Regions from separate parts of the Pseudoalteromonas sp. R86517 genome, predicted to be linked through region 1. Evidence: predicted binding sites of a transcription regulator. Region 1 holds the regulator's gene; the other holds the start of a gene.
The links. The regulator sigma-54, encoded in region 1, starts transcription at its own class of promoters, with help from an activator protein. The targets are predictions, from matches to a motif close to GTTGGCACGNNNNTNGNNT.
Positions count from the first base shown of each region.

Region 2: the regulator sigma-54 is predicted to act here: its motif matches at 2,624-2,642, upstream of SJY38_RS17420 (hemerythrin domain-containing protein).

Region 1 is NZ_JAXHCB010000001.1:278,453-285,979, reverse strand. Features, by position in the region: gene SJY38_RS01290 (calcium/sodium antiporter) at 1-957, shown strand, start outside; partial or broken gene SJY38_RS01285 (KpsF/GutQ family sugar-phosphate isomerase) at 960-1,930, shown strand; gene kdsC (3-deoxy-manno-octulosonate-8-phosphatase KdsC) at 1,931-2,482, shown strand; gene lptC (LPS export ABC transporter periplasmic protein LptC) at 2,479-3,033, shown strand; gene lptA (lipopolysaccharide transport periplasmic protein LptA) at 3,023-3,571, shown strand; gene lptB (LPS export ABC transporter ATP-binding protein) at 3,568-4,293, shown strand; gene SJY38_RS01260 (RNA polymerase factor sigma-54) at 4,363-5,862, shown strand; gene hpf (ribosome hibernation promoting factor) at 5,890-6,177, shown strand; gene SJY38_RS01250 (PTS sugar transporter subunit IIA) at 6,182-6,634, shown strand; gene rapZ (RNase adapter RapZ) at 6,654-7,499, shown strand.
Region 2 is NZ_JAXHCB010000003.1:142,310-149,836, reverse strand. Features, by position in the region: gene SJY38_RS17430 (TonB-dependent receptor) at 1-1,313, opposite strand, end outside; gene SJY38_RS17425 (hypothetical protein) at 1,661-2,074, shown strand; gene SJY38_RS17420 (hemerythrin domain-containing protein) at 2,159-2,584, opposite strand; gene SJY38_RS17415 (hypothetical protein) at 3,210-3,467, shown strand; gene SJY38_RS17410 (DUF6500 family protein) at 3,494-3,712, shown strand; gene SJY38_RS17405 (tetratricopeptide repeat-containing diguanylate cyclase) at 3,723-5,630, opposite strand; gene SJY38_RS17400 (transposase) at 5,953-6,948, shown strand; gene SJY38_RS17395 (TetR/AcrR family transcriptional regulator) at 7,368-7,527, shown strand, end outside.

The DNA.
Region 1 (7,527 bases):
TTTGTTATTTTAATTCTTGGTTTTGCTGCACTTGTGTGGAGCGCCGACCGATTTGTATACGGTGCGGCAGCGCTTGCTAAAAACTTTGGAGTCCCTACTTTAATTGTTGGCTTAACGGTTGTTGCTATGGGTTCTTCGGCCCCTGAAATGATGGTATCGGCCTCGGCTGCTTTGGCAAATAAAACCGACACAGCGGTCGGTAACGCGGTAGGTTCAAATATAACAAACATATTACTTGTGTTAGGTATTACTGCGCTGCTACGCCCTTTGAGTGTGTCATCAAGCACTTTAAAACGCGAAATGCCGCTTGTTATGCTGGTATCCTTGGCTACGTGGTATGTATTTTCAGACAACTACTTCTCACTTACCGAAGGGGTGGCATTGCTAGTTGCATTTGCTGTATTTATTGGCGGTTTGATTGTGGTTTCTTTGCGCGCAAAAAATCAAGATGACCCTTTTGTTTCAGAAGCCTGCGATGAGGTTCCTAACGATGTACCAACTAAAAAAGCCGTTTTATGGCTAATTGTCGGCATGGTTTTATTGCCTGTTAGCTCACACTTTTTAGTTGGTTCAGCAGTCGATATTGCTAAATACTTTGGTTTAAGCGACTTAGTAATTGGCTTAACCATTATCGCCATTGGCACAAGCTTGCCTGAACTTGCAGCTTCTGTAGCGGGTGTACTTAAAAACGAAGATGATTTAGCCCTAGGTAATATTGTGGGCTCAAATATATTTAATATTTTAGCGGTATTACCGCTTGCAGGTATTATTAACCCATCAGTGGTTGACCCGTCACTTGCAAACCGCGACATACTTATTATGTTAGGTGCTACGCTTGCGCTTATTATTATGTCATTGAACTTTAGAGGTTCTCAGCGTATCAATAGAGTAGAAGGTGGCCTATTACTCATCGCATTTTTGGCGTACCAAGGTTATATTTTTAGTCAAGTAGGGTAACAATGGCACAACTAAATTTTATAGAGCAAGGTTTACGCGTATTAAACATTGAACGCCAAGCGCTTGCTGATATTACACAATATGTTGACGAAAACTTTCATAGTGCGTGTCAGCTCATGTTTGATTGCCAAGGCCGCATTATTGTTATTGGCATGGGTAAATCAGGCCATATTGGTAATAAAATTGCTGCTACCCTTGCAAGTACAGGCAGCCCTGCTTTTTTGTTCACCCAGGCGAAGCAAGCCATGGTGATTTAGGCATGATAACCAAAAATGACGTGGTTATGCTTATATCAAACTCGGGCGAAACCAGCGAAGTACTTAATATTATTCCGGTGCTTAAACGCCTTGGCGCAAAAATAATATCGATGACAGGCAACCCGCTCTCTACTATGGCAACACTTGCCGATGTGCACGTATGCATAAAAGTAGAACAAGAAGCCTGTTTATTAGGTTTAGCGCCTACAGCAAGCACCACTGCCACTTTAGCGATGGGTGATGCAATGGCGGTTGCGCTTTTAGAAGCACGCGGCTTTACCGCCGATGACTTTGCACTCTCTCACCCTGGCGGCAGTTTAGGTAAGCGATTGTTGCTCACTTTAAAAGATGTAATGCACAGCGGCGCAAACACCCCTATTATAGGTGTAACGAAAACAATTAAAGACGCGTTAATAGAAATGTCAGCAAAAGGGCTGGGCATGACCGCTATTGTAGATAACAATCAACAGCTTGCAGGCCTTTTTACCGACGGTGACTTACGCCGTATTTTAGAGCAAAGAGTGGATATACATAGCACCGCTATTAGCCAAGTTATGACCAAATCATGCACAACTGCCACGGCCGATATACTTGCAGCTGAAGCCCTAAACATAATGGAAAACAAACGTATTAATGGTTTAATTGTGGTCAATGATAAAAACCAGCCAATAGGCGCCTTAAATATGCAAGACCTCTTAAAAGCAGGAGTATTATAAATGCAATTTGAAGATCTCTATCAACCGCTAAGCGATGATGCCAAAGCACGCGCCAAAAAAGTAAAACTACTCATATGCGACATTGATGGTGTATTTTCTGATGGCCGAATTTACCTCGGTAACCAAGGCGAAGAATTAAAAGCATTTAATACAAAAGATGGTTTTGGCATTAAAGCGCTGATCAATAGCGGTTTTGAAGTTGCGGTCATTACGGGGCGTCACTCAGAAATAGTACAAACTCGCATGAGCAGCTTAACCGTGCAGCACATTTATCAAGGCCAAGAAGACAAACTTATTGCTTATCAAGAACTCAAAAACACTTTAAAGTTAACTGATGAACAAATAGCCTATATTGGTGACGATGGCCCTGACATGCCAGTAATGGAGCGCGTTGGCTTTGCCGTTGCAGTAAACGATGCGCACCCGCTTATTAAGCGCTTATCGCATTACACTACGCAAATGCCTGGCGGCTTTGGCGCCGTTAGAGAGCTCACAGACTTACTTATGCTAGAGAATGGCATAGCGCTTACAACACAAGGCACCAGTTCATGAATGCAGCACGCGTTATACTCAGTGCGTTATTCATCGGCTGTATGGTTTGGCTTTGGTACCCTTATTTTACCCAAACCAATGTAGCGCCAGAGCAAGAACCTGAAGTAATTGCAAAGCCCGATTACACCGCTATAGAGCTTAAGCAAACAGCCTATGACGAGCAAGGCAAAATAAGCCATAAAGTCACAGCGGCTAAAATGGAGCTGTACCAACAGCTTGGTTTTACGTTTTTTGAAAAACCTATTTTCACCTTGTATAACGAAAAGCAAACATGGCGAATAAATGCAGACGAAGCAACGCTTTACGAAGATAAACAACTTATTTTAGAAGGCAATGTGGTTGCTAAAAATTTAGTTGATAACGCCATGATAGATAACATCGATGCCGATAACATCGAAGTCGACATTAAAGCGCTAACAATGCGCTCTGAGCAGCCAGTGGTTGTCACTGGGCCTAATTTAAAAATTGTCGGTAAAGGCCTTGAAGCCGATTTAAAAACCGAAGTAATAAAACTAATTAACCATACGCGAACAATATATTATGACCAATAAACTCACTAAAATACTTATTATCCCATCGCTAATGCTTGCATTTAGCGCCTCTGCTGCTGAGCCTGCTGCTCAACCGCCAGCAAATCAAATTTCTATTAGTGCAGACCGTCAAGAAGGCCAACTTAAAGAAAACGTAGGTATTTTTGAAAAGAACGTCGAAATTGTGCATGGTAATCGCAAAATTACAGCCGACCGACTCGAAGTACATAAACGTGAAGACTTAGGGGATAACAAACAACTCCTTATTGCCACTGGCAGCCCAGCCTACTTCGAAGAAAAACAAGACGACGGTACCGTAATGAGTGCCAGCGCAAACGAAGTACGTTACGACGTAGCAAAGCGCTTTTTAACGCTTGTTGGCGATGCTGAAGTCGCACAAGCCGGTCAAAAAATTAATGCTAAAAGTATTACCTACGACATGCAGCAGCAGCTTATTAGCGCAGAAAAAGACGAAAACTCTACGGATCGTGTCCATACAATTTTAGTGCCTGTTGAAGCAAAAATTAAAGAAAAAACAGGTAACGAAGGTCAACCATGAGCACCTTAAAAGCAGAACTATTAGCAAAAAGCTATAAAGGCCGCCAAGTTGTAAAAAATGTAGGCCTTGAAGTAGAAGCCGGCAGCATTGTTGGCTTATTGGGCCCTAATGGCGCAGGTAAAACCACCACCTTTTACATGATTGTAGGGTTAGTACCTAGCGACAAAGGTAAAATTTCTATTGATGATAACGACATTACGTTATTACCTATGCACAGCCGCGCCCGCTTAGGCATTGGCTATTTGCCGCAAGAGTCATCAATATTTAGAAAGCTGACAGTTTATCAAAACTTAATGGCTATTTTAGAAACGCGTAAAGAGCTCAATAAAGCCGCACGAGAAGAAACGCTTAACAACTTACTTGATGAATTTAGTATTCAGCATATTCGCGATAGCCAAGGTATGGCGCTTTCTGGTGGTGAACGCCGCCGTGTAGAAATTGCCAGAGCACTGGCAGCAAACCCTAAATTTATTTTATTGGATGAGCCTTTTGCTGGTGTTGATCCGATTTCAGTGTTAGATATAAAGAAAATAATAGAGCATCTTAAAAACCGTGGCATTGGCGTATTAATTACCGATCACAATGTAAGAGAAACCCTTGATGTTTGTGAAAAAGCCTACATTGTTTCTCATGGGGAGCTAATTGCATCTGGCACCCCAGAACACGTATTAAATGACAAAACTGTACGCGATGTTTATTTAGGCGAGCAATTTAGGCTGTAACATTTAAGCCACACCTACAAGCATCTGCTAATATTAATTATAACAACATAAAAGGATTGTTAGAGATACATGAGGCAATCATTACAGCTGCGCATGGGCCAGCAACTTACAATGACTCCACAATTGCAACAAGCGATTCGCTTGCTGCAGCTCAGTACATTGGATCTCCAGCAAGAAATACAAGAAGCACTTGATAGCAACCCGCTATTAGAAGTAGAAGAGCAAGATTACACGGAAGAGTCGGCTGGAAAAAATGAACAAAAAGCAGATACGGATGATGTAACCGTAAGCGCATCGGCTGACGATACAACCAGCGAGTACGAGCAAGACAGTGGCGAAGCTTTAAATAAAGACACCGTTAGCGATGATATGGCAATGGATGTAACTTGGGATGAGTACATGAGCGCAGCCCCTGCTGCATCCTCAGGCCCAATGCCAGAAGATGAGTCTATTTATCAAGGTGCCTCTACTGAAACGCTACATGAGTATTTAATGTGGCAGCTTCAGCTTACTCCTTTTAGCCCAACTGACGAAGCCATTGCTATTGCCATTGTAGAAGCTGTAGATGACTCGGGTATTTTAACGCTAAGTTGCGAAGAAATTTTAGAAAGCTTTAACCAAGAAAACGATGACGAAGTTGAAGTTGAACTTGATGAAATAGAAGCCGTTTTAAAACGTATTCAGCTATTTGACCCTGTAGGTATAGCCGCGCGCAGTTTACAAGAGTGCTTGTGCATTCAGCTAAACCAGTTTGATAAAGACACCCCTTTTATAGAACAAACAAAAATGATCTTAACCGATCACATTGATCTATTAGCGGCACGCGACTATCGTACATTAATGAAAAAGACTAAGCTTAAAGAAGACGAGCTTAAAGAGGTCATGACCCTAATACATACCCTCAACCCAAAACCTGCAGATACAATAGTAAGGGAAGAGTCGGAGTATGTAATACCGGATGTGTCGGTTAAAAAAATAAAAGGCCGCTGGGTGGTAGAGCTAAACCCAGATAGCATGCCAAAAATACGCGTAAATAGTCAGTACGCGGCTATGTCACGTACCGTAAAATCAAGTGGTGATAGCCAGTTTATTCGTTCTCACTTACAAGAAGCTAAATGGTTTATAAAAAGCCTTGAAAGCAGAAACGACACGCTGCTTAAGGTAACAAACTGTATTGTAAAACAGCAACAGGCATTTTTTGAACATGGCCCAGAAGCCATGAAGCCAATGGTTTTAAACGATGTTGCTGAGATGGTAGAAATGCATGAATCGACAATTTCGCGTGTTACAACACAAAAATATATGCATACGCCACGTGGTATTTTTGAGCTTAAGTATTTTTTCTCAAGCCACGTAAGCACAGAAAACGGCGGAGAGTGTTCATCAACCGCAATACGTGCCCTAATTAAAAAGCTAATTGCCGCGGAAAACTCAGCTAAACCATTGAGTGATAGTAAAATTGCGGATATATTGGCAGAGCAAGGAATTAAAGTAGCTAGACGCACAATAGCAAAATACCGTGAATCGCTAGCTATTCCACCGTCAAATCAGAGAAAGAGTTTGATATAAGACGTAAAAAACAAAGAGGAAATGCTTATGCAACTAAACCTAACTGGTCGTCACGTAGAAGTAACTGATTCACTTAGAGACTATGTAAATAATAAATTTGCAAAGCTAGAAAGGCACTCAGATCATATTAGCAATGTGCATGTCATTCTCGATGTAGAAAAACTCAACCAAAAAGCAGAAGCGACTATTCATGTAAGTGGCGCAGATTTATTTGCCTCAACAGAGCACCAAGATATGTATGCCGCTATAGACTCGTTGATTGACAAGCTCGATCGTCAAGTCATAAAACATAAAGAGAAGCTTGCTAGACACTAATATTATGAAATTAAGTACATTAGTATGCCAGGACTGCAGCAAAGCTGCGGTCCTTTTTAGTAGTAAAAAAAGAATTTTAGAGTTTATCAGTGAGCTTGCTCATGAAAAGCTCCCCTACTTACCACAACAAGATATTCTTAATGCGCTGGCAAGCAGAGAAAAGCTAGGCAGTACTGGTATTGGCCGGGGTATCGCCATTCCTCATGGCAGAATGGGTGGCGTAGAAGAGCCGCTGGCTTTAGTACTTGTTAGCGACACGCCTGTTAACTTTGATGCTATTGATAACTGCCCTGTTGATATTTTTGTTGCACTCATCGTACCAGATGGCGATAACCAACAGCACCTAAAGACTCTGGCAACCATAGCTGATAAACTGAGCAACAAAGAATTTTGTAAACAGCTGCGTAGTGCTAAAACCGATGCAGAGCTTTATCAAGTAATTGTTGATCAATCGTAGTAAATACTAAGGGCTATAAATGGAGTTAATTATCATAAGCGGCCGTTCTGGTTCAGGTAAGTCGGTTGCTTTACGCGTGGTTGAAGATTTAGGCTATTATTGCGTAGATAATATTCCGGTCAACTTACTGCCCTCTTTAGTGCGAAGTGTTTCAGATAACTATGACAAAATAGCCGTTAGTATAGATGTTCGTAATATCCCCAAAGAACAAGACGAATTTAACGATATTCTCGAGTACCTTCCTGACTTTGCTAAACCCACACTGTTTTATTTAGATAGTGATGATCAAACACTGATCAAACGTTTTTCAGAAACACGCAGATTACACCCTTTATCCATCGATTCGCTGCCGCTTGATTTAGCAATAAAAAAAGAAAAAGAACTGCTTGATGTACTCGTAACGCGCGCTGACTTTATGCTAGATACCACCGATTTAAGTGTGCACCAATTAGCAGAGTCAATTCGCGAAAAAATACTGGGTAAAAAAGATAAGCAACTTATTGTAACGTTTGAATCGTTTGGCTTTAAACACGGCATACCTAAAGAAGCTGATTATGTTTTTGATGCTCGCTTTTTGCCAAACCCCCACTGGGAGCCTGAACTTAAACCGCTTACGGGCCTTGATCAACCAGTAAAAGATTTTTTGGCAAATCACAGCATAGTGCAAAAATTCACTTGGCAAATTCAAACCTTTGTACAAACTTGGCTGCCACACTTAGAGCGCAATAACCGTAGTTACCTCACTATTGCAATTGGCTGTACTGGTGGTCAACATCGCTCGGTTTATTTAGCGCAAGCCATTGGTGAGAGCTTTGCTATGACGCATCCGAATGTCAAAATTCGTCATCGTGAGCAAGAAAAGTAACCTTAAAATAATAACCTGTTCAGTTTAG
Region 2 (7,527 bases), on a different contig from region 1:
GATACAAATACACCTGGGCTTAGCTCTACTAAACGTGCTTTTTGTGCATCGGTTAAGGGAATGCGGCGGTTTGAAAGTGGGCCAGTTAAATCAATAGGTAAATCGGCCTCGGTAGTAAATTGGCTGTAGCCAAGTACTTTGTTATAGCGTACGTCAAAAGCAAAAATTGTTTGCTGGTCACTGTTCCAGCGGTAAGTAAGCTCAGTACGGTTTTGCGCTGTATCAGCGCCGTCTATAATTTCTACAAAGCTGTTTTGGGCTATTTCTTCACGCTGTAAATGCTGAAAATACGTAATGTTTTTAAGTGAGGCATTAGCACTTAGCTCGCGCTTATAAATGCTGTGAATTAAATAAGTTGTAGCTTCGTTTTGGTTATCAAGGTCGGTAAGTACGGTGCTGCGATCTATTTTTACTTGCCCAGTAGGCGATACAATTGAACCCGCTGCTGGTACGGTACTACCATTGGCTTGCACGCCTTGGCCGGTAATATAAAGGCCATCATCAATTAAGGCTTGGGTAGGGCGGTTAATACCAGCGTTGTCGGTAAATTCAACTTGGTATAGCTCAAAGTTAATATCCCAACTGCTTTTATCATCGGGCAATATGCGTAGTGCTGCAAATAAACTGTCGCTTTTTGTACCTGAGTAATCGTAGTAGCTGCCTTCATCGAGGTGCTCGTAACTTACTCTAAGCCCCACTTTATCTTTTATAATGGGGGCAGTGTAATCTACTTGCGCACTGTATTGATCCCATCGCCCCGCTGAGAGTTTAACTTTACCTTTACTTTCATCTGTAGAGGCAGTCTTTGAGTGTAAATTTACAAAACCACCGTTACGTTGGCTTGAGCCAAATAAAACCGGCGGTGCGCCTTTTACTACATCTATTTGTTCTACAGAATTGAACGATAACGGCACGCCAAAGCCATTATTACCTGCTTGGCGGCGTGTACCATCTTGAAAAAGCTCACCCAGTTGGCCACGAATAGTAGGTAAGCTGGGTGCACCAAAGCCACTTGCAGAGTATGTGTTTGGGCTTACGGCTAGTACGTCTTGTAGGGTAGTAATATTTAGTTGCTCTATTAACTCGCTTGAAATAGGCGTTACTGAGCGTGCTATGTCTTGCAGTGCAAGGTTGTCGCCGAAGGGGCCGTTAATAGTGGCATCTTTTACAGAAAGCCCTTGAGATTTAATCGTTTGGCCTGCTACTTCAATACGTTCAATTGAGTCGGTATTAGCTGCAGATTGTGCCGCATGAGCATAAAAATTAGGTGTGAGTGAAGCGGCTATAAAAAGTGCCAAATATGAATGTTTCAAAAGGGTTCTCATTTTGGTTAGTGTGAATGTGGCAATAAAGACCTGCAGCATTGTGAATAACTTTCAGTAAATATTAATTCTTTTTGTTTTTTAGAATGAAACGTTAAAAGCTTAGCACATTGCTCAAAAGCGTTATTCAGTTTTAGGCACTATGTTTTTGTTTTACAAATACTGTAGTTAGTTATTGCCATAATAGGTCGTAATTTATAAATAGCGGTTTTATACGCAAACAAACCAAAAGCAGGGCACCGAATTTATTAAAAAATTATACATTAAGATGAAATAAAATATGTGTTGAGCGGTCTTGCTAGTTTCAACATTAAATTATTTAGTTTTAAGGAAATTTTATGACTGGTACAACAGGTACTGACTTTCAAAATCGTTTGCAGTGGTCGCTTTTTTCGCTACGCCTAGGCGTATTTATTGTAATGATTATGTGGACGTTTGATAAGTTTGTTAACCCTGGGCATAGCGCTCGAATTTTTGAGCATTTTTATGGTATTAGCGGCTCTACAGATGTGGTTGCTTATGTACTGGGGGCGTTACAGCTTATTTTAGTGTTGGCTTTTTTAGTGGGTATTAAAAAGCGCCTTACTTATGGCGTTATATTTGTAATGCACGGCCTATCAACGCTTTCATCTTATAATCAGTATATTGATGGCTTTAATAACTTATTGTTTTTTACAGCGTGGCCAATGTGGGCAGCGTGTTTTGCACTGTATGTGTTACGCGAGCAAGACGTTAAATTTACCATTAAGTAGCGCTGCAAAAAAAAGGTTATAAGCCATACGGCTTATAACCAATAAGTACACAAGGGAGTGTATGGAAGTCGGTTTAATTAATAACTAATGCATGGCATCGTTATACTGTTTAGCTAGGCTTTCTTTTTGTCCTTCGGTTAGGGCTTTACCCGCTAATTGAAATACTTCATGTTCTTCTTCACTTAAATGATGATGCACTAAATGGTGCAACTTTTTAGCTGCAACTAACCAAGCAGATGAGCTCATTTCGGTGTCTTCAAGTTGTTCTATTAATTCGTCAATTTCATGGTGTTCAGCAACGCTGTGGCGTGCTTTTTCGTGCGTTAAATCGTCAAACATAAGTGGGTTATAAAAATAACGCTCTTCAAATTTTGCGTGATCTTCTAATTCGGTTTTTAGCTCGTCCATTAGCTTGTGGCGCTGCTGCGTATCGCCGTGCGTTTGAATAAGGGCATCTACTAACTCGCGTTGTTTATCGTGGTCGTGACGTAGCGCTTCAAAAATATTCATAACTCTTTCCTTGCTGTAATTACTTTATAAACTTTTAAAAAGCAAGCGCAGTGCCAGATTTTAATATGTTGATATAATTGACTTTAATGTACTTTTGGTTGGTTTGGATGGCGTTGCTCTGTAACTTTTACACATAAACAGCTGCAATTTTTTCAGATTAAAAGAGGTGATTGCTTTTGACGCTACATAAGCTTACATATTTTTACTGGTTGGGTATTTTATTGAGGTGGTAAAGTAGCGCATTATTTGGGTACAAGCTGTACATACTTGCCTTACCTATATTTTTATAAAACTTTAGATATTAGGATAGTTTAAGGATGAACTTAAAAAGCCCCACTACAGCATTATTACTGTGCGCGTTATTAAGTGCATGTAGTACAGCCGAGCATTCCGAAGGACGTGTATGCATACAAGAGGCAGAAATGACTGAGCTAAATGGCGCTAAAACAAGCTCAGAGGTTTTCAATGAATGTGTAAGCACTCAAATAAAAAGGATGCTAAAGGCGACACTTTTTTTGATGAAGTTGGTGTGTTTTTTATTGATCTACTTGTTTTAATAGCCGCCTAAGTAAGCAAACTTACAGCTATAATTTTAAGCACAAGGATGCGTACAATAGGATTGAATATGAAAGCGTTTTTAATTGTATTTTCATTGTGTATATTTTTAACTGGCTGTGCGGCAAAGCCTTATGCGGGCTCTGCAAAATGTATGGAGCAAGCTGATATAGCTTATGAAACCAATATACATAAAAATGAGCCGCTAAATAATGAATGCAAAGCTACAAAAGTAAATACGCCTAATAAAGAGTTTGAGAATCATAGTATTGTTGATAGAAGTCTTTTACAGCTAATTGTTAGTTTTTTAAACGGTATATTTAGATAATTAAAATACAATTAAATAAGGTATGTATGCAGGAAGAACTAAAAGCAAAAATTATAGCTGTATGCGATAAAAAAATAGCAGCCAAAGGCGAAAACGTAGGCCTTTCTTTTTACGCTTTTTTTGCAAATAAAAACGACAATCCAGAGCTGCTGATGCAAGCCGCTACGTGGTGGATACACACCCATAAGTTAGATCACTTTGAAAAAGCGATAAAAATAAAACAAATGATTATTGAAGGTGACTAATAACGTATATTTACGCGATTGCTATTTGGTTTCTGCCATTTTCTTTTGCTTTATAAAGTTGTTGGTCTGCACGTTTAATTAGCTCGCTGAGTGAGTCGCTTTTAGCATCACTTATTGCCACGCCAGCACTAAAGGTAACGTGTGTTTTACTTGGCAATGCCTCAATATGACTGCAGTACTGCGCTAACTTATTTTCAAGATTTTCAAAAAAGTTGTTTATTTTATCGCGATTTTGCGTTTTTAAAACAAATAGCCACTCTTCGCCGCCATAGCGCCCAAACTTATCGTTAGTACTTAGTGTGTCTTTTGCTGCTTGAGCAAATTTTATAAGTACTAAATCTCCTATATCGTGGCCAAATTTGTCGTTAATAGCTTTAAAGTAATCTAAATCAACGATGACTATTGCTAGGCTCTGCTGGGATAAACACTCATTTGCTTTTTGCAAAATGCCACGCCGATTTAAGCTGTTAGTTAGGTAGTCGGTTAATGCTATAGCATGGTATTTTTTACGTTGGCGCATTTGGCGGTAAAATAAAAATAGCGACACGATGACTAAAATAAAGGCAATTGAGGCACTTAAGCGCCAAATTATTTTTTGCTGGTGTTCTTCTGTTGCCTGCAGTTTGTTTATGTCTTTTTCGTATTCTAGCTGTAAAATTTTGTCTTCTTTTTCTTTTACTTCAAATTTTACTTGCAAGGTTTTTATATTGGTTTCGCTGGTGGCTTCGTAGTGTTTTATTGTATAAGCCAGCTCATCTTCAATTGCTTTAAATGCATCTTCGGTGAAGTTAAGCTGGCGCTTTAATTTATAGCGTTTGCTTAAAAAATCAGCCTTATAAATGCTGCGGCTAAATTTATCTAGGTTTAAAAATACTTCGTCGTTTACTTGGTTGGCTTTATTTAATAAATTTTGTTTTGTGTAGATGTCTGATAATAAAATCATTGATGCTAAATGCATGTCGTTAATGCCGGCAGAGCTTGCAAGTGCAATGTTTTTGTTTGTAAGCATTAAAGCCGTATCGTAATTACCCTGCAGGTATTGAATATTTGCAATAGAATATTGAGCGAAGGCTAAACCTTTTTTCATATTAACTTTGCTAAAATAAGCCAGCGCTTTATTTAAGTATACAAGCGCGTTTTTAGGCTGACCGACCTCAAGTAATACGTTTCCTAAACTCCAATAAGCTTTAGCGGTAAATAGGCCGTCGCTTGTTTGCTCGTAGGCATCTACCGCTTTTTGGGCGTAATAAATGGCTTTTTCTTTATCATCTTTGTAGAGGTAGTTGTAAGCGTCGGCAATTTTTCTAAAAAAGTAGCCCTGCGAGGCTATGTCTTCTTCTTTTATGGCAAGCTCTAAACCTGTTAACGCCGCACTTAGCGTTTTTTTAAGTTCGTCGGTTTCGGTGTAGTAATAGGCTATAGCCCGAAAAACAATGATTTGTTCGTTAGGAGAAAGCTGTTTTACCTGCGTTTGCAGTTGATTAGCAAGCGATTGCGCATTACTTAACTCTTTGTTAATTGCGAAAAGCTTAAGCTGAGCCTCTAAAAATAGTAAGTGACTGTTTTTATATGTTACAAGCTCAGTACTCTTTAAATACATTAGCAAATGGGTACCTAGCGCGGTGTATTGTTCTTGTCGAAAAAGTAGCTCTGAATATAAGGCAGCCGCTTCAAGGTGCAACTGTTTATGCTTTGTATGTTTAGTGACATTATAAGCGTGGGTTAGTTGTTTTTGGTGTAAAAGGTAATCTAGCTTGTTGGCTTTAATATCACTAAGCAGGCTTTGGATTGATTTTATATCAGATGAAGTTAGTGAAGAGCTATTGGCAAATGTAGCACTACTTGGTAGTAAAAATAACAGGAGCACAAAAAAGCGAAACCACACTATATTGATTTTTATTATTATATTGTTCGTCATTTATTTTTTTACTGAATCAACACCCAAAACGATATAACTAACTATAGCATTGCTTGTGAATAACAAGTTAATGCTTTATTGGGAATACACCACCACATCCCTTTAAAAACTCCACTTTCTAGTAAATAAGTATGAAAAGCATTATTAAAATAATGATGACACCCATTTAAAACATAACTATGACACCCATCAAAACACAAATAATAAAAAATGAAATAATCATGACACCCATTTAAAACATAACTTTGACACCCATCAAAATAGTTGTATAAAACACAAGCTAGGACTACGCTTTAGCTCAAATAATAAACAGGGTTGTGTTATGGCTATTGCTCGAAAGCGCCAAATAAGTTTGGCAGATACAAAATATTATCACTGTATTTCACGTTGTGTTCGCCGGGCATATTTGTGTGGTGAAGACCCTTTTACAGGACAAAATTACGCGCATAGAAGAGGGTGGGTAGAGGATAAGCTTATCAGCCTTGCAAAGGTATTTTGTATAGATGTTTGTGCATACGCAGTTATGAGTAATCATACACATATTGTGTTGTATGTAGATGATAAAAAAGCTAATAGGTTAAACGACAAAGCAATAGCAATTCGTTGGCACAAGCTTTTTAAAGGCACCGCTATCACGCATAAATTTATACGCGGTGAGAAGTTATCGGCTACCGAACATTGGTTTTTAAACGAGAGCCTAGAGCTGTATCGAGAACGCTTAAGTAGTATTAGCTGGTTTATGCGAGCATTGAACGAAAATATTGCGAGGCGAGCTAACAAAGAAGATGGCTGCACAGGGCGATTTTGGGAAGGACGATTTAAATCTCAAGCGTTACTAGATGAAGCTGCTTTGTTGGCGTGCATGGCATATGTAGATTTAAATCCAATACGCGCCAAAGCGGCTGAAACACCTGAGGATTCGCACTTTACGAGCGTAAAACAACGCATAAAATCAATTGCACTTAAAAGCAACCAGGCGTTAAAAGTTAAGCAGCCAAAACAGTTATTACGCTTTGCAGGAAAGTCTAAAAAATACATGCCAAAAGGTTTACCATTCGAATTAAAAACGTATTTAGAGTTAGTTGAATTAACAGGTCGATGTATTCGCGCTGATAAAATAGGCTTTATTGCGCATTCAACACCTGAATTATTGATACGTTTGAGTATAGCGCCAAAGAACTGGTTAAAACTTACAACCGAATTTGGCAATGTTTTTCATGGAGCAGTGGGGCGTGTAAGTTCATTAGATAGTTATTGTAAACATCAAGCTATTAAGCGAAGGCCTAGCTATTCAAATAGTAAAAAATTATTAGCCTAATAAAATCCATTAAATAAATAGTATGTCACTTAGCTTTGCTGAGCTTTTATTGTGCCTGAAGTTTCTTATTGGCCATAAGATTATTATAAAAAGCTTAAGTATATAAACTTAAACATCTCCATTACCACTCAACATCTCAAATCAACATATAAATCCAACCAAATATTTCTTACTACATTGTTAATTTATAAATAATTAGATTGGGTGTCATAGTTATGGCTTTATTATGACTAAGAAAGATTAAAGGGATGCCATATCTTTAAATATCCTCATATATTTTGGACTCTAGGGCTTTCCTAGCCTGTTAATTTATAATGGGTGTCAAAGTTATTATTTTGTATAAATCTGTATTGGTTGACATGTAGAATGAATGCTCTACCATATTAGGTAGAGCATTCATTCTACATGGGTTAAACACTTTGCTAAAACAAGATATAGCTGCTGCACTTGAGGTGGCCTTTAGTCAACATGGCTTTGCTGAGCCTAGTGTGGCTAAGCTGCAAAAACTCAGTGGCGTTAGTTTGCGCACCCTTTATAAATATTACCCGTCAAAGCAGGCAATGATCATTGCTGCGCTTG